Regions from separate parts of the Rhizobium fabae genome, predicted to be linked through region 3. Evidence: riboswitches for the same ligand, from Rfam matches in the RefSeq annotation. Region 3 holds a riboswitch; each other region holds the start of a gene.
What was found. A riboswitch is a leader RNA that binds a small molecule or an ion and turns the genes downstream of it on or off. The one in region 3 is predicted to bind FMN.
Positions count from the first base shown of each region.

Region 1: another riboswitch for FMN. It lies ahead of EFB14_RS25825 (DMT family transporter); the one in region 3 lies ahead of EFB14_RS00325 (6,7-dimethyl-8-ribityllumazine synthase).
Region 2: another riboswitch for FMN. It lies ahead of ribB (3,4-dihydroxy-2-butanone-4-phosphate synthase); the one in region 3 lies ahead of EFB14_RS00325 (6,7-dimethyl-8-ribityllumazine synthase).

Region 1 is NZ_ML133658.1:63,287-69,492, reverse strand. Features, by position in the region: gene EFB14_RS25850 (glutathione peroxidase) at 1-18, opposite strand, end outside; gene EFB14_RS25845 (hypothetical protein) at 151-510, opposite strand; gene EFB14_RS25840 (class I SAM-dependent methyltransferase) at 674-1,279, shown strand; gene EFB14_RS25835 ((R)-mandelonitrile lyase) at 1,286-1,708, opposite strand; gene EFB14_RS25830 (aldo/keto reductase) at 1,924-2,910, shown strand; gene EFB14_RS25825 (DMT family transporter) at 3,046-3,954, opposite strand; FMN riboswitch at 4,037-4,188, opposite strand; gene hupB (DNA-binding protein HupB) at 4,300-4,575, opposite strand; gene lon (endopeptidase La) at 4,781-6,206, opposite strand, start outside.
Region 2 is NZ_ML133663.1:16,795-23,000, forward strand. Features, by position in the region: gene EFB14_RS29610 (ABC transporter ATP-binding protein) at 1-287, shown strand, start outside; gene EFB14_RS29615 (ABC transporter permease) at 287-1,387, shown strand; gene EFB14_RS29620 (ABC transporter permease) at 1,384-2,295, shown strand; gene EFB14_RS29625 (NUDIX hydrolase) at 2,337-2,870, opposite strand; partial or broken gene EFB14_RS29630 (FCD domain-containing protein) at 3,117-3,335, opposite strand; gene ribB (3,4-dihydroxy-2-butanone-4-phosphate synthase) at 3,446-4,072, opposite strand; FMN riboswitch at 4,190-4,334, opposite strand; gene EFB14_RS29640 (glucose 1-dehydrogenase) at 4,441-5,223, opposite strand; gene tpiA (triose-phosphate isomerase) at 5,300-6,037, opposite strand; gene EFB14_RS29650 (SDR family oxidoreductase) at 6,043-6,206, opposite strand, start outside.
Region 3 is NZ_ML133645.1:56,739-62,944, reverse strand. Features, by position in the region: gene EFB14_RS00345 (LysR family transcriptional regulator) at 1-621, shown strand, start outside; gene EFB14_RS00340 (DUF1194 domain-containing protein) at 764-1,540, shown strand; gene EFB14_RS00330 (VOC family protein) at 1,839-2,528, opposite strand; gene EFB14_RS00325 (6,7-dimethyl-8-ribityllumazine synthase) at 2,698-3,132, opposite strand; FMN riboswitch at 3,213-3,355, opposite strand; gene EFB14_RS00320 (SRPBCC family protein) at 3,730-4,176, shown strand; gene EFB14_RS00315 (GCG_CRPN prefix-to-repeats domain-containing protein) at 4,362-4,685, shown strand; gene EFB14_RS00310 (hypothetical protein) at 4,760-4,984, opposite strand; gene EFB14_RS00305 (dihydrofolate reductase family protein) at 5,400-5,957, shown strand.

The DNA of each region.
Region 1 (6,206 bases), on a different contig from region 3:
CAGCACATTGCCCGTCACGGGAGCCTCCAATTTTATAGGAACATGTTCGCCAAACTTAGCGATATCGCCGCCATTGTCATCAGCGTCGGGATCAACTTGGCTTCCAGATAGTGGCGGTGCGGCTTGTGGCCGCACCGCCATCGCAGCCTGTCAGGCGGGGGATGTTTCCCTCACGTCGTCCAGCAGGAAGTGGACGACGATATAATCCTTCTTGTAGTGGCGGCCGCTGTCCGACACAGCCTCGAGACTGCCGCCGTCCTTCGGATGCCAGGCGTGGTAATGGGGATTGGTGGTGATCAGCGTGATCGCCTTGCCCGAGAAATTTCCTTCGCCAAGCCGGAAGCGCATCTCGGCGAGCGGCCAGATCCGCTCGTAATCCTCCATGGCAATGCGTGCCTTCAGCGCTTTGCGGCGCAGCGGCGCTTCACCTGGCTCTGCGGGAGATTCCAGCACCACCTCTTCGGCATCGTCAATGATGGCATTGAATTCGTCAGGCCACATCCGTCTCATGAATCGCTCCTCCCAGGGCTCTGTGCCGGTTTGCAGATGAAACTTAACGCTTTGCTCGAAAGAAGCAAATTCCTGTCATGCGGTTGTCATCGGCGTCGGCTGCTCCTACGTTCCCCTCGAACCGCATCAGGGCCGTCAGTCGCCCGCAGTCCCGAGATCAGAGATGAAGACACGTGAAGAAAGGCAGGCGCTCCGGGCGAACATGCCGCGCACTCCCCTCAGCGCCCATCATATGGAAAACGCCCGTCTGCTGCCGGACCGCGGCGAATTGCTCTACCGCATCCCGAACGGCGGCATCGGGGTCGAGGTGGGAGCGGCCTTCGGCGAATATACGGCGGAGATCCTGGAAAAGAACCGGCCGGCCCAGCTCTACCTCATCGATCCCTGGTCGATGGATCGCTACAGCTCCGGCCTCGATTCGATCCATACGAAGTTCGCGGCCGAGATCGAGGCCGGCCGGCTGCATCTGATGCAGGGCACATCGCTCGAAAAACTTGCGGAATTCGAGGACGATTTTCTCGATTGGGCCTATATCGATACCGACCATTCCTTCGAGCTCACCTGGCAGGAACTCCTACTCTGCGAGAAGAAGGTGAAGCGGACGGGACGCATTGCCGGGCATGATTTCTGCACCGGCAACACCGTCAAGCCGATCGTCTACGGCGTCGTCGAGGCGGTTACCAAGTTCTGCAAGGATTATGGCTGGCAATTCGAGTTCCTGACGGTCGAATCGCACGCGCATTTTTCCTATTGCCTGAAGCGGCTCTGAACCGCTTCACTCCTTGCCGGAATATTGTTCGTCGCTCACCTGCTCCAACCAGTCTGCGACACTGCCATCCAGCGCTTCATGGATGGCGATATGCGTCATTGCCGTGTCCGGAGCAGCACCGTGCCAATGTTTTTCGCCCGGCGCGAACCAGATCGTGTCGCCGATCCTGATCTCGCGGATTTCCCCGCCCCAGCTCTGGGCGAGTCCCTTGCCTGATGTAACGATCAGCGTCTGGCCGAGCGGATGTGTGTGCCAGGCCGTGCGGGCGCCAGGCTCGAAGGTGACGGAGGTTGCCCTCACCCGAGCCGGCGCCGGCGCTTCCATCAGCGGGTCCTGGCGAACGGCGCCGGTGAAATAGTCGGCCGGCGCCTTCATCGAGGGGCGAGAGCCGGCGGGTGTGATCTCCATGATCTTTCCTTTTCCATCCATTGCGGTTGAAGCCTTGTAACGCGACGATATTTCATCGAGGCGACCGATCAAAGCCGGATCGTCAATTGCCGCGCAGTCGCCTGCCTGATAGTCCGGGGTCTTTCATCGCTAATGCGCACCGCATCGTGCTTGATTTATGCGACGCGTCGGCTCTTTGTTTTTGTGCATGTCGTCGCTGCACGCTTCCAGGCGACAAGCAGTAGGGAGGACTTTTCATGAAACACCATGCTTTCGGCCGCATGCCTTTCACCGTCACCAATGTCGGCTTCGGCGCCTGGCAGATCGGCGGATCCTGGGGCGATATCAGCGAGGTGGACGGACGCGCGGCGCTGAATGCCGCGCTCGATGCCGGCATGACCTTCATCGACACAGCCGACGTTTACGGCGACGGCCGCTCCGAAAAGATCATCGCCGACGTGTTGAAGGCGCGCGGCGGAGAACGCCCGATGGTCGCCACCAAGGCAGGCCGGCGCCTCAACCCGCATGTCGCCGAAGGCTATACCAAGGCCAATCTGGAAGGCTTCATTGACCGTAGCCTTGAGAATCTCGCCGTCGACAGCCTCGACCTCATGCAGTTGCACTGCCCGCCGCGTGAAGTGCTTTACCAGCCTGAAGTCTTCGAGAGACTGAACGAGCTGCAGAAGGCCGGCAAGATCAAGGGTTACGGCGTCAGCGTCGAAAAGGTCGAGGACGGATTGAAGGCGATCGAATATCCCGGCGTCGTTAGCATCCAGATCATCTACAACATCTTCCGCCAGCGCCCGGATCACCTGTTCTTCCAGGAAGCGCGCCGCAGGAACGTTGCGATCATCGCCCGCGTGCCGCTCGCAAGCGGCCTGCTCTCCGGCAAGATTACCCGCGACACCCAATTCGCCAATGATGACCATCGCAACTTCAACCGCCACGGCGAAGCCTTTGATGTCGGCGAGACCTTCGCGGGCGTTCCCTTCGACGTCGGCCTTCAGGCGGTCGAGGAAGTGCGCAAGCTCGTTCCGGCAGGGGCGACCATGGCCACCTTTGCGTTGCGCTGGATCCTGATGAGCGATGCCGTCACCGTCGTCATTCCCGGCGCCCGCAATGCCGAGCAGGCCAAGGCCAACGCCGCCGCTGCCGACCTCGCGCCGCTTTCGGCCGATGTCATGGCGGCAACGCGCGAGATCTACGAGCGGCTGATCGCCCCGCATGTGCATCAGCGCTGGTAGGCGTCGACACTCGAGAACAAATAGCCGAAACGCAGATGGCCGGGTTTTCGCCCGGCCATTTGCGTTTCATCGATTCTCGTCATCGTTCCACGCGCGCCGGACGCAAGTCCGGAGCGACATTTCAGAGGGCTTGCGTCAGGCTGCGTCCCTTTCCCGGCGCATCTCGTTCCTCATGATGAAGAGCGACGAGCCAAGAATGAGTGCTGCCCCCAGCCAAAGGTAGCCGGCCGGCGCATAGCCGAAGAACAGCCAGCCGGCGAGCACGTTCAGCGGCAGCTTCAGATCGTCGAACGGCTGCACATAGGCGGCATCGGCGCTGGCATAGGCAAGGGTCAGCAGATATTGCGCCACGACCGTCAGGAGGCCCGCCAGCAGGAAGAGCGCGAGCGCCGCACCCGTCGGCACCGCAAAGCCCGCGGCAAGCGCCAGACCGCCGTTGATTGGGGTCAGCAGCACCAGCAGCCAGACGGTAATCGTCTCCGGCTTCTCGATACCGGTCAGGCTCTTCGTGATGAGCGACGAGGCGCCCCAGAGCAGCGCTGAGAGAACAGGCAGCAATGCGGCCCAGGTGAAGCTGTCCGACCATGGCTGGAGGATGATCATCGCGCCGGCGAAGCCGACGGCCGTTGCCGCCCATCGCGCCGAACCGACACGTTCGCCGAGAAACAGTCGCGCGCCAAGGATGATGAAGAAGGGCGAGGTCATGACGAGTGCGATCGCCTGCCAGATCGGCACCGAGGCAAGGCCCGAAACCCAGGCCTCGACACCGAGCGCGGCAAAGACAACGCGCACGACATGCCGCCACGGATATTTGGTGCGCATTGCCGAAAGGCCGGCCTTGCGCAGGAAAGGCAAGGAAAAGAGGAAGGCGAAGGCATATTGCCAGAAAGCCGTAGAGGCCGAGGGAAAGGCGAGCTCCATGGTCAGCCACTGGGTGACGACGTTGAGGAGCGAGAAGGCCACGCCTCCAAGCACCATGAAAGCGGCGCCGGCAAAGGCGCGGGATTGCGAGACTGCAAGGGAATTCTGATTCATGTCTTCGATCCTGAACAGGGACTAACACAAATCAGGACGCATGAGCCAACGGCACGCAAACGCCGACAGTTCCCTGCCCGCACGCGGCCATGCTCATTCTCTTTCATCCGGACTATACCGTCGGCTCCGGAATTGCACCGGATCTGCTGACCCTTCCCTCGCCGAGGCTCCGGAAGGCGCTCGCGGGCTCGAGCCGCAGCCCTTACCGCCGGTGGGGACTTTCACCCCGCCCTGAGAACGGTTTCGTTCGTAGAACAAAGCGTTGCAGGGAGCAAACGAAAAGGGGTCCGGCGATGCCGAACCCCTCAAAAATCCTGCGCAACCGCTCTCGTGTACGGCTGGCGGACTATCTAATCAGCCGTTGACGGCATCCTTCAGGCCCTTGCCGGGCGTGAACTTCGGCACGTTACGTGCGGGAATGTCGACTTCAGCGCCGGTCGACGGGTTGCGGCCCTTCGTTGCGGCACGATGAGAAACAGTGAAGCTACCGAAACCCGCGAGGCGGATGTCGCCCTTGTTCTTGAGTTCAGCCTGTACAACGTCGAAAACCGCATCGACAGCGGAAGCCGCGTCAGACTTCGTCAGTCCAGCCTTTTCGGCTACTGCGGACACGAGTTCATTCTTGTTCATGTTTCCACCCCTTTCTAAATGGTATGAAACGACTCAATGTAAGCTAGGCGCCGAATAGGTTTCATCAGGCCCGCCGAAAACCCAAAAGCCCTGCAAATCAAGGAAAAGCAAGCGTCTCCATGACGTTTTCACAAAAAAGGCTGGCGTTTCCGCCAGCCTTTTCGCGTCTTTTGCGCCAATTGGGCATAAATGTGGCAAGCGCCACTCAATGCGCTATGGTTGCGCCTGTATCATCAAGGCCTTCGACCGATGCAATGACCGGTGTTTCCACCGTGCCGTCCCACTCGATCGGCTCCGGCCGGCGGATCAACGCATGCTTGATCACCTCGCCCATGCGGGATACCGGGATGATCTCCATGTTGTTCTTCACGTTGTCCGGAATCTCCGCCAAGTCCTTGGCGTTTTCCTCCGGAATCAGCACCTTCTTGATGCCGCCGCGAAGCGCTGCAAGCAGCTTTTCCTTGAGACCGCCGATCGGCAGCACGCGGCCGCGAAGGGTGATTTCACCGGTCATGGCCACATGCCTGCTCACCGGGATGCCGGTCATGATCGAGACGATGGCGGTCGCCATGGCGACGCCGGCCGAGGGACCATCCTTCGGCGTCGCGCCTTCCGGCAAGTGCACGTGGATGTCGCTCTTGTCGAAGCGCGGCGGCTCGATGCCGAAATCGACGGCGCGCGAGCGGACATAGGAGGCCGCTGCCGAGATCGATTCCTTCATCACGTCCTTCAGATTGCCGGTGACCGTCATGCGGCCCTTGCCCGGCATCATCACGCCTTCGATGGTCAGCAACTCGCCGCCGACTTCTGTCCAGGCAAGACCGGTCACGACACCGATCTGATCCTCGCCCTCGGCTTCGCCATGGCGGAAGCGCGGAACGCCCAGATAGTCGGCAATGTTGGCGGCCGTCACATGAACGGACTTCGTCTTGCCCTTGATGATCTCGGTCACCGCCTTGCGGGCGAGCTTCATCAATTCGCGTTCGAAGCTGCGGACACCGGCCTCGCGGGTGTACTGCTGGCTGATCGCCATCAGGGCGTCGTCGCTGACCGAAAACTCTTCCGGCTGCAACGCATGTTCCTTGATGGCCTTCGGCAGCAGATGCCGCTTGGCGATCTCGCGCTTTTCATCCTCGGTGTAGCCGGCGATACGGATGATCTCCATGCGGTCCATCAGGGGCGCCGGAATGTTCAGCGTATTCGCCGTCGTGATGAACATCACGTCCGAAAGGTCGTATTCGACTTCCAGGTAGTGGTCCATGAAGGTCGAGTTCTGCGCCGGATCGAGCACTTCGAGCAGAGCCGAAGACGGATCGCCGCGATAGTCCTGGCCGAGCTTGTCGATTTCGTCCAGCAGGAAGAGCGGGTTGGACTTCTTCGCCTTCTTCATCGACTGGATGACCTTGCCGGGCATCGAGCCGATATAGGTGCGGCGGTGACCACGGATTTCGGCTTCGTCGCGAACGCCGCCGAGCGCCATGCGGACATACTCACGGCCGGTCGCCTTGGCGATCGACTGGGCAAGTGAGGTCTTGCCGACGCCCGGAGGGCCGACGAGGCACAGGATCGGGCCCTTGATCTTGGTGGCGCGGGCCTGCACGGCGAGATATTCGACGATGCGCTCCTTGACC
Region 2 (6,206 bases), on a different contig from region 3:
GGGAAATCATGCTGGCACCCAAATTGCTGTTCGTGGCGCAACCGACGTGGGGTGTCGATATTGGCGCCGCATCCGCCATCCGCAGCCGCCTGGTCGCATTGCGCAATCAGGGGATGGCGATTCTGGTGATTTCCGAGGAGCTGGAAGAACTGTTCGAGCTCTGCGATTGCATCCAGGTACTGTATCACGGCCGGCTCAGCCCGCCGCTAAAGACGCGGGACACGGAGCCCGAGGAGATCGGCCGATACATGATCGGGGCACAAGCCTCGCCTGAGAAAGTCCAATGATGAGTGCTTGGTTCCTTGCTTTCGTTCCCACCCTGGTCCGCCGGGAGCGCGCTTCGCTTGCCGCGACCTTGCTCGCGCCCGTCATGGCGCTTGTCATAGCGATCGCCCTCAACCTCGGCCTTTACATCTTGATGGGCCGTGACCCCGTCGCGGTCGTCTATGCGATGCTTTTCGAGCCCTTTCTCTCCTGGGCGTCATTTTCGGAAGTGCTTTTGAAGGCAGGTCCGCTGCTCCTGATCGCCCAGGGACTGGCGATCGGCTTTCGCGCCAAGGTCTTCAACATCGGCGCCGAAGGCCAGTTCATTCTCGGCGCGATCTTTGCCTCTGCCATTCCGGTCTGGTTTCCTCAGGCAACGGGCCAGTGGATTTGGCCGGCAATGCTGCTGCTCGGCGCCATCGGGGGCGCACTTTGGGCTTCTCTCACCGCCTTCTGGCGCATGCGCCTCAACGCCAATGAGATCCTCGTTTCGCTGATGCTGAGCCTCGTTGCGGCGCAGCTGTTGAACTACCTGCTGCTCGGCCCCTGGAAGGATCCGAACGGCTTCAACTTCCCCCAGTCGGTGATGTTCCAATATGATGCGATGGTGCCAACGCTGATTTCCGGCACGCGCCTCAACGTCTCATTCCTGATTACGCTCGTCTTGTCGGTTGCGGCCTGGGTTTTCATGCAGAAGAGCTTCATCGGCTACAAGCTACAGGTTGGCGGTCTGGCGCCTCGGGCCGCCGGCTATGCCGGCTTCAAGGAGGATTGGGCAATCTGGCTTTCGCTGCTGATCGGCGGTTTTGCTGCCGGCCTTGCCGGGGCCGCCGAAGTTGCCGGTCCACTCGGCCAGCTGCAGCGTTCTGTCGCGAGCGGCTATGGCTATGCGGCCATCATCGTCGCCTATCTCGGTGGCTTGAATCCGATCGGCATCGTGGCCTCGGCGCTGGTCATGGCGGTCATTTACATCGGTGGCGACAATGCCATGGTCTCGGCTAACCTGCCGATCGCCGCTGTCCGGGTCTTCCAGGGCAGTCTGTTGCTCGCTTACCTGATCGCCGTCGCCTTCGTGCGCTACCGCCTTGAATGGCGCCGCGCCGCCCACCGGAGCCCGTCATGAACGCCATCGAGTTCATTCTTGCCGGCATGCTTGCGGCTGCGACACCGTTTCTTCTTGCGGCCCTTGGCGAACTGGTGGCCGAGCGCGCCGGCGTTCTCAACCTCGGGGTCGAGGGATTGATGGCCTTCGGCGCCGTGCTCGCCTTCATCGTCGTCTATCAGGGCGGCGGACATCTCCTGGGCTTCGTCGTCGCTGGGCTCGGCAGCGCTGTCCTTTCCCTGCTCTTCGCCTTCGTCACGCTCGGATTCCGGGCAAATCAGGTGGCAGCGGGCCTTGCCATCGGCATTCTCGGTCAGGGCCTCTCCGCGCTTTTCGGCAAGACCTATGAAAGCCTCACGGTCAGGGGACTTCCCAAGCTTGCCCTTTCCGGGCTTTCGGAATTACCGGTTGTCGGCGGCCTCTTCATCCAGGACATCGTCGTGTGGATTTCGCTCGCCGCGACTCTCGCTCTCTGGGCCATATTTGCCCACACCAAGCTTGGCCTCATCGTCCGCGCCGTTGGCGAGAACCCCAAGGCCGCCCACGCCATCGGCTATTCGGTAATCTCAGTCCGCGTCCTCGCCATCGCCTTCGGCGGTGCGATGGCCGGTTTCGCCGGCGCCTATGCGTCGGTGGTCTATACGCCACTCTGGGCCGATGGAATGATTGCCGGGCGCGGCTGGATCGCCATCGCCCTCGTTGTCTTCGGGACTTGGCTTACCGGCCGGATCTTCCTCGGAGCCTGCCTCTTCGGGGCGGTCTCGTTGATGGGGCTTGCAGCCCAGGCAACCGGACTGGACGTTCCCTCGCAACTGCTCTCGAGCCTGCCATATCTCGTCACCATCATCGTGCTCGGCATCATCTCTGCGGACCGTCGTCTACTGAAACTGAACGGCGTCGCTTCGCTCGGCGAACCATTCGAGCGATAAAGACGCGGGCGCGCTGTGGCACGCCTGCAAGACGCCCCTGGTTAGCCGCGATCACGCTTCTTTCGGCCGTGCGCCTCAAATTGGACGAGCAGTGACTTGAGTTCGATCTCACGAATGCGTCGCGCCGCTTCATCAGGGCTTACCCATTCGAGAACACGCTGGCCCTGCTCCTTGAAGTCACCCCTGATCTCCGTGACTTCAACCTGAAACACGTCGACAATGCAGGGCGCCACGTCGCCATTCTCGAGTTCTTTCAGATAGGTGTAGTAGCCGACCGGCTTCTTCCTCACCGCCCCGCGCACGCCTGCCTCCTCCCACGCCTCGATCGCCGCAGCTTCGAAGGGTTTCTTCCCTTTCATCGGCCACCCTTTCGGGATGATCCAGCGTCCGCTCTCGCGTGATGTAACCACAAGGATTTCGACCTGGGGTCCTCCATTGCTGTAGCGGAAGCAAAGAGCGCCGTACTGTTGACGGAATGCACCGGAGAACAGCTTGGCGGGAACGGTCGCAAGCTGCCGAAGCAATGTCTGGGACTTGTCTGGTCGGGGCTCCGGGCTTTTTTTGGTAGACTTCATAGTGATTGGCTTGCCGATTTGCCCGTTGCTTCAATTGCCTGAGCGTGTTTATGACAGATTTATGACAGTTAGCCACACTGAAGGGTCCGTTGGCATGATGAGTATTTCTCGCAAGCTGATGCCACGGGAGGACAGGTTCTTGAATTGCTCACCGCTTCGTCGAAGCCGCGGAGGAGACGCTGCGAAACAACTGGGCGTTCTTCGTAAGAGGGCTAATGGGGCCTGATTTTAGGCGTCACGCCCCCTCTACTCTCCGGCCGTTGCAAATATCGCGCTGGCATCGCTGACAACTTCTACAGGAGCATATGCCGCCTGCCCCGCGGCCGCGGCTTCCGCGTAGATGATCGCGGTCACGATCCGGCCGTGCTCCTCATAGGATTTTGCCAGACGCCCGGGTAAACGGAATTGTGCCCGTCGAAAAGGTGCCAGGCGCGCCCGCGTCTGCATCACCATCTCGAAGACATGATGAAACAGATCGGACCGCTGGCGATATTGAATCGTTGGAGGGAGCCGACCAATCGCGGCATCGCGGTTGGCAAGTCTCGTCCCGATTTGGCCCTGTCACTCAAAGAGGTCTAAGCGGCTTTCATTGCCAATGCCAGTTGTCGATGCGCAATGAGATCTTCGATCGTGATGAGATGCAGGCCGTGGCGTTTTGCGAATATCTCCAGATCCGGAAGGCGGGCCATGCTGCCATCATCGTTTGCGACCTCGCAGATGACGCCCGAGGCAGAAAGACCGGCGAGCTTAGCAAGATCGACAGCCGCTTCTGTATGTCCGGGGCGAGAGAGCACACCGTCTGGATGCGCCCGAAGAGGAAAGACGTGACCAGGACGCGCGAACTCTTCAGGACGTGACCCTTCGCCGACCAGCGCTCGAACCGTCGCGGCGCGATCGGCGGCGGAGATGCCGGTGGTCGTCTCGGGAATGTAATCAACCGAGACGGTGAAGGCAGTCTTCAACATTTCTGTATTATTGGGCACCATCAGCGGGATCTGCAGTTCGTCCAGCCGTTCGCCTTCCATCGCCACACAGATGAGACCGCGGGCGTAATTCATCATGAAAGCGATTGCCTGTGGGGTAATTGCTTCGGAAGCGATGACGAGGTCGCCCTCATTCTCCCTGTCGCGATCGTCTACGACGACGACGATTTCGCCGCGCGCAATTGCGGCGACCGCATCTTCGATTTTGGAAATTGCCATCTTCTCTGCCTTTCAAGGGTTAGCCGCAGCGTGCGGCATACATGGCCTATCAAAAGCCACCAATTTCCCTTGGGCGAACAAGCATATGAAACACCGCGAGCCGAGCGGTGCCCTCTGCGTTGCTCTCTTCCATCCGGACTATGACCGTCGGCTCCGGCATCTCACCGGATCTGCTGACCCTTCGCTTTCACGAAGGCGCTCGCGGGCTCCGAGTTGCCTCGATACCGCCGGTGGGGAATTGCACCCCGCCCTGAGAACATTACCTAGATAGATGATGAAGGCCTTGTTCTGCAAGAGGTTGTGTATAGATTTCGCCGCGGGAATTGCCTCGCAGGGGTGAAAGCACCGTTTCCTATTGCCGAACGGAGCTAGGACATGATCAGGCCGCCATCGACATTGATGGTCTGACCGGTAATGTAGGCTGCATCGTCGCTGGCAAGGAAGGTGACGAGACCGGCGACGTCTTCGCCGGAACCGGCGCGCTTCATCGGGATGCCTTCGACCCATTCCTTCATCAGTTCGCCGGGTCCGTAATTGCCGAGCAGCTTGCCCCATGCGTGGTCGTTATAGGCCCACATGTCGGTCTCGATGATGCCCGGGCAGAAGGCGTTGACGGTGATGCCGTCGGTCGCGACTTCCTTGGCAAGGCTCTGGGTGATGCCGACGACGCCCATCTTCGAGGCGGCATAATGCGGCGTATAGATGAAGCCGTCGCGCGCCTGGCCGGAGGCAGTGTTGATGATACGGCCGCCGCGGCCGTGCTTGCGTATGCGGGCGATCGCCTCCTGGGCGCAGAGGAACACGCCTTTGGTGTTGACGGCCATGACCTTGTCCCACTCGCCCTCGGTCAGATCCTCGATGCGGGCGATAGTGATGACGCCGGCATTCTGAATGGAAACGTCGACAGCGCCGAATGCCTGCTCGGCTGCGTCATATAGGGCCTTGACGCTAGCCTTGTCAGTGACGTCGCCAACGAAGGAAATTGCCTTGCCGCCATCGGCCTTGATCTGTTCGGCCACGCTATGCACGCTGTCTTCATTGGCCGAAACGACGAGATTGGCGCCTTCGCGCGCAAAGCGTTTGGCGATCCCAGCCCCGATACCGCGGCTTGCGCCGGTAATGATGACGGTCTTGCTTTCAAATCGTTGCATTCTCTTTTCCCTTCAACGGTGCCGGCATGAGCGCGCCGATCTGTAGGTCGGCGGTACATGCCTCCTCACTCAGGCTTCAAACGGCCGCAGAAATAATCCCAGCGAATTCCGACGCCTTCAGCGAAGCGCCGCCGACCAGCGCTCCGTCCACATTGCGAAGCCCGAATATCGCTTGGGCATTGGATGCCTTGACCGAGCCGCCATAGAGGATCTTGACCGAACGACCATCGCTGCCCAGCCGCTCTTCGAGTATCTGCCGGATCGCGGCATGGACCTCCTCGATCTGTTCGTTGGTCGGCACCAACCCGGTTCCTATCGCCCAGACGGGTTCATAGGCGATGACGAGATCCGCACTCGTCGCTCGCTCTGGGATGGATTCCCTCAGCTGCCCGCCAACCACTTCGATCGCCCGGCCCTCGTCTCGCTCATGCCGCGTTTCACCGACACAGACGATCGCAATCAAGCCCGCTCTATGCGCGGCAATAGCCTTTGCAAGGACGATTTCATCATCTTCGCCGTGAGACAGACGGCGCTCGGAGTGTCCGAGGATGACATAACGCGCACCTATATTGGCGAGCATTTCGGCAGAAACATCGCCCGTATGGGCGCCTGACTGTTGAGCATGGCAATCCTGCGCGCCAATCGCCAGGTTCGAATCCTTGGCGCGTTCGACAGCGCGGTCGATCAGCGTGAAGGGCGGGCAGACGACGATATCGCACGCCGCCTTGCCCGTTAGTTCCCTCAGCGCCGCGATCTCTGCCAGGGAGGAGGCGAGACCGTTCATTTTCCAGTTGCCTGCGATCAGCCTGCGCATGGGCATCACCAGCAGCAGAAGCCACCGTCGACGAGCAGATCGACGCCCGTCACGAAGCTTGCGGCATTCGACAGCAGGAAGACGGCCGGACCGACCATCTCGTCGACGCCAGCCATGCGCTGCATCGGCGTCTGCTCTTCAAAGAGCTTTGTCTGATGCACCATCTCCG
Region 3 (6,206 bases):
AAGATCTCCGTGCCCGTCATTTTCGGACAGGAGGTGTTTTACGAATTCGTCTCGTCCTTTCTAAAGGCCTATCCCGAGATTCAGGTCGATCTCTTTGTCACCAACCTGTTTCTCGATCTGATCGCCGAGAATATCGATCTCGGCATCCGTTTCGGCGAACTCAAGGATTCCTCCATCGTCGCGCAGCGGCTCGGCAAGAGCGTGCGCTATCTGGTTGCCGCGCCCGACTATCTCAGGGGCAGGATGCTTCCCGCAAAGCCCGAGGACCTGAAGGACCACCAATGCGTCCTCCTGAACGGCCGCAACGGCGAGGCCGAATGGCATCTCGTCAGCGGCCGCAAATCGATCGACATGCGTGTCTCGGGGCCGGTGTCGAGCCGGGATTTCGAGGCGGTCAGCGCCTTCACCTATCGCGGCCACGGCATCGGGCTGCTGCCTTCCACCTATTGCGAAGAAGAGATCAAAAGAGGCGAGCTCATCCGCCTGCTGCCCGACTGGTCGTCACCGGAGATTTTCGTGCACGCCGTCTATCCCACCCGCCGATTCCTGCCGTTGCGCCTGCAGGTTTTTCTGGACGCGCTGAAGGCGTGGAAGAACCCTTTGTGGCTGCCTTTGCATTGAGGGCGTCCGGATTGGCGCTAAGGGGCGCAGGCACTCCCGACTTCACCGAAAATTGAAGCCCGGCAGGCGGCCCAGCGTCCCGTGCCGGTCAAGCTGTGTTACAGTTTCCTCGCCTGGGAATGGCGTAAGGATTGGATAGCCAATGCTGACGACACTTGCGGTGCTGATGGGTCTTTCCGGCGTCGTCCCGGTCGCTGAGATCGGGAGAAGCGAGGTCGATGTGGCGTTGGTGCTTGCCGTCGATACCTCGCGGTCGATGGATTTCGAGGAGATCGGCATCCAGCGCCAGGGTTATGTCGAGGCGCTCAAGCACAAGGAATTCATCGATGCGGTCAAAGGCGGGCTCACCGGCCGCATCGCCATCAGCTATTTCGAATGGGCGGGCTACGTCGTCCAGGATTCGGTGATCGACTGGCAGGTGATCGAGACGGAAGCGGATGCGCTCGCCTTTGCCGACAAGCTGGAGGCCCGGCCGGTCGCCACGCAGCGACGCACCTCGATCTCCACCGCCATCGCTCAGGGCGCCAGCATGATCATCGCCGGTCCCTTTCAGGGAAGGCGGGAGGTGATCGACGTTTCCGGCGACGGCCCGAACAATTCAGGCAATCCCGTGACGCCTGCCCGCGACAGGGCGGTGGAAGCCGGCATGGTCATCAACGGCCTCGCCATCATGCTGCGGCCTTCCGATGCGCCCGATGGTCTCGACAAATATTACGCCGATTGCGTCATCGGCGGCCCCGGCGCCTTCGTGCTGCCGGTCCACAAGATCGAGGATTTCGCGATCGCCGTGCGCCGCAAGCTGGTGCTTGAAATCAGCGGCCTTTCGCCGCCGGCGACGGTGCAGGAGACGGCGGGGGCCGCGCCCGCGGCCGATTGTCTGGTTGGCGAGAAGCAATGGCGGGATTTTTTCGAACGGTGAGCTGGTGGTTTGCAGGTGGGCCTGCGCGTCTTGGGACGAGAGGAGAGGGTATGCCGTGGGACACCCCCCTCTGCCCTGCCGGGCATCTCCCCCACAGGTGGGGAGATCGGCAGGAGGCAATGCCTCGCCCTGAATTTACGGTTCATGTGACGGCCAGTTGTTTGGGGAAGCCAGCGCGCCCAGCCAATCTCCCCACCTGTGGGGGAGATGCCCGGCAGGGCAGAGGGGGGTGGCCACGGCACACGACGGCCTCACCCTGAGGAAGGGTGAGGCGAGTGCTCTCTACGTCTGCCGTCACCTACAATGGCAACTCCCGGCCCGCGCGTTCGCTGACCATGTATTCGGCGTACCAGTCCGGCCAGTTGTCGTCGTGTTTGCCGCCGTTTCGTTTCTCGTGTTCGCCGTGGGCGGTGGCGGCGCGGCGCAGGGCGGCGGCCAGGTCGCTTGAGGTCGAGAAGGCCGTCTCGTCGGCGTCGATGCGGCCGGGCAGGCGGGTGGTGACTTCCTGGAACAGCCAGCCATTGCCGTCAGGGTCCTTGAACGAGGCGAAGGAACGGTAGCTGCGGTGGTCGGGATCGCGGCCGACGATGCGCAGCCGTCCGAAGAGATAGGGCTCGTCCTTGCCGGCATAGACGCCTGCGGCGTCGTGGAAGACGTCGCTTACCTCGACACCGCGGGCGATGAGATCGCGGCGGGCGGCCTCGATGTCGGAGACGACGAGGTAAAGGCCCTGGGCGGAGCCGGGGGCGGCGGCGGTGATGTTTTTCCCGAAGATGATCGCACAGCCGGAGCCGGGCGGCGTAAACTGGATCACCCGGAAATCGGCATCATTGGCGAAATCGGCGTCGAGCCGCCAGCCCAGGCCGTCGTAAAAACGTTTGGCACGGTCGACGTCGGAAACGGGGATGACGACCACTTCGAGCTTGGTGTCGACCGGTCGCGTTCTCGGGGTTTCAATGGGGGTTTCACTGCGCATAGCATTGCTCATCTTCAGCTCCCTTGAGGGTTGGACGCATTAAGAATGGCGATACATGTCGAGGGTGAGTGGACCACAGCGCGGCGGGGGCGTCGAATCAATTATTCTGTCCGATGCGGCCGGCAGGGCGAGGGATCGAGACGGCGGGAACTGTTCCCGCCGCCTTCCCGTCGCGTCGCCATCAAGCGGCAAGAGCGGCGCGCGTCTTTCCGATCATCAGGGCCGCGCGGGCGGCCTCGCGGCCCTTCTCGACGAAGTGGGCGCGGTAGATCTGCTGATGGTGCTCGGTTTCCTGATAGTGATGCGGCGTCAGCGAGACCGACAGCACCGGCACGCCCGTATCCATGCCGGCGCGCATCAGCCCGTCGACGACGGCCTGGGCGACGAAGTCGTGGCGATAGATTCCGCCGTCGACGACCAAGGCGGCGGCGATGACGGCGCCGTAGCGGCCGCTCGCCGCAAGATCGCGCGACAGCAGCGGCATTTCGAAAGCGCCGGGAACGTCGAACACATCGATCTGTTCAGCGGGAACAAGCTGTTGGAAACCTTCGAGCGCACGGTCGACGATATCGGCGTGCCAGCCGGCTTTGACGAAGGCATAGCGGGTGGGTGTCATGGTCATCTCCTTTGGCGTACAGACACGTCACCCAAGGCGATCACGAGCGTTCACCGGCTGCCGGTAAGGGCAGCAGGAACGCGCGTTCTCTTTCATCCGGACTATGACCGTCGGCTCAGGCATCTCACCTGATCTGCTGACCCTTCCAAGGAAGGCGCTCGCGGGCTCGCAATCGAAATCGCATACCGCCGGTAGGGACTTTCACCCCGCCCTGAGAACGGCGCGAACATAGGGGCAGGGCGGCGGGCTGGCAAGAGGTGGGAAATGCCTTGTGGGCGGCGAGAGGAGATGGTGTTGAGGGATGCAAGAAGTGATGTTGGCGCGCGTCCTTCGAGGCTCCGGCCTTCGGCCTACGCACCTCAGGATGAGGAGCGTTGGAGGGTGCCGCGCCCAGGTGAGGTCGGTTGGAGGATGCTGCGCCGACGCTCACGAGAGCCTCATCCTGAGGTGCCCCGCAGGGGCCTCGAAGGGCGAGGCGGGTGCACGCCCTTGCTGAGCGTCTCCTTGCGCCTAAATGCTTCCCGTGGGGAGATCCATGTCGAAAAAGCATGTCGTGCCGCGTCATAGTAGGCAGAGCAGCAACCACGGGAGAATGTGATGCAAGACCCCTTTGTCGTGCGCCGCGAGGCGCATATCGCGGCGCCGCCTGCTGCGGTGTTTGCGCTGATGACCGATCCGGAGAAAATCCTGCGCTGGATGGGAACGGAGGCGCAGATCGAGCCTGAGCCGGGCGGGCTCTATCTTGTCAACGTCACCGGCGCCCGCTTCGCGCGCGGCTCGTTTCGCGAGGTGGTGCCGGTTCATCGCCTGGCCTACAGCTTCGGCTGGGACGGCAGCGAGGTGGTGCCGCCGGGCTCGAGCCTGGTCGAAATCGACCTGATCGAGCAGCCGGACGGAACGCTGCTGCGGCTCACCCATAGCGGCCTGCCGAGTGCTGAGCAATGCGCCGGCCATACAGAAGGCTGGGTGCATTATCTCGGGCGGCTTTCCGAGGTCGCCGCCGGGCGCGATCCCGGTCCGGATGTCTTTGGCGGCAGGAAATGAACGGTTTTCCGAGGGTGTCACCGCGTCCGCAACCGACTGTTATTGCGCAAAAAAGCAGCCGGGCGGCGTGCCGCCCGGCGGTCCGGACAGGCGCTTTTTCGCCCGCAAACATGAACATGCAATTCATCCCCGGTTCAATTTGGCAGCCCTAAGGTGCGCCTGGCTGGATTGAATTGGAGTTCGTTATGAAGGCACTTTCTATCGCGGCTGCCTTGCTCGCTGGCAGCCTCTCGATTGGCACAGCTGAAGCGATGCCGGTCGGGTCAATCAACGTTCAGAGCAATATCGTCAAGGCCGACTATGAGTGCGGCCGCGGCTGGCACATGACGGGCTGGGGTGAGTGCAGGCCGAACTGGCGCCGCCCGCCGGCGGTGGTCTTCTACGGCGGTCCGCCGCGCTGGGGCTGGGGCGGGGGCTGGGAACGGCATCATCGCCGCGACTGGGATGGTCCAGGCTGGCGCGAGGGGCGGCGTTGGGATCGCGAACGCCGTTGGCGGGATGACGACTAAAGGTCTCGTTCAGAGACAGATCGATGAAGCCGGCGCCATGGTTCGCCGGCTTTTTCATGAGCGCCTGCGGGCGTTCAGATCTGGCTGACCAGCCAGTACTTGCCGTCGATCAGCTCTTCGAGCTCGACCGGATCCTTGACGCCGAACTCGAACCATTCGACGAGTTCCCTGGCTTTCCGCTTGCTCTCTTCGGCAGTGAATTCGATCCCGTAACGCGTGCACCATCGCCGAAGGATCGACGTCAGCAGCGTCATGTCATTTCCATCAAGCGGATCTTTCGGCCAGTATGTCGTGCCCATCGCAACCCCTCAATCACACGAGACAACAGGCGCATAATGGAATCAAATCCGCGCAAGTTTAAAGTGTTTTTTTCTTTGTTTTCCACCGTGATGAACGGTTTTCCACAGGGTTGTTTGGCGGTGGGGTTGACAGGAGCTGCGGGGGATGGCGGCGGGCGCAAGAGCCGAAAGGAAGCAGGGATCGCCACGAACTAAACGAGCTCGCGCCTCGTCGGCTCGAGCATGGTTCGGCCCCTTGTGAGATAGGGCAGTACCCAAAATCCGTATTCGGGATGTCGGCGTCAGCGTCGCTCGAGCGTCCTTGGGAACATCAAGACCGTATGAACGAGCTTTTGCATCAATAGCCCAGCCGCAGAGCGAATTCCCACCGCCCCAGTTTGGAAAAAGACCACAGGAGATAAAAGTGTCTAAATCAGTGCTCTTCATGTCCATGTCACTGGACGGGTATATCGCCGGGCCCAACGATGAAGTGGGCAATCCCGGCGGCGACGACTTTATGCGGCTGCACGAGTGGTACGGGGATTTTTCCCGACCGACCGGACCGGTCGGACAATTGTGGGACGAATGGAACGCGCCAGGTGCGATTCTGGCGGGTCGGCGAACCGTGGAGCAGGTCGATCACTGGGGCGGTGACAATCACGGTGTCCCGATCTTCGTACCCAGTCACAGGCCGCCCGGGCCATCCGTCGCGAATTATCCGTTGGTCAAATACGTGAGCGACGGGATCGCGAGCGCAATGGCGCAGGCGAAGGCCGCCGCCGGGGACCGGGACGTGTTGATGCTTGGCGCGTATACGGCGCAACGGGCGCTGGAAGCTGGCGTGCTCGACGAACTGCAAATACACCAGGTTCCAGTCTTGTTCGGAAGTGGCCGCCGAATGTTCGAAGTCTTGCCATCGCGCGTCGAGTTGGAGATTGTTCGGGTGATCGATACACCCGAGGCCACGCACATCCGCTACCGCGTCCGCCGCTGAGCCAGCCGTCACTCGCTTGTGGTCGCCAGCATCAAGGCACGGAGGGACCTATGGACTATCGGCTCCTAATCAAGCGGCTCGACATGCCCGCCCTCTTCGACAACCGAAGTCCGCCGACACGCTGGCCGATTTCCAAGCCGCTTCACTCGCGCCTAACATTCGCGGTTGGTGCCGGCGACGCTGATTGCCCGTAACGGTGTATTCCCGTCATTTCAGGGCGAGGATGACGACGCGGGTTTTGCAATGGGC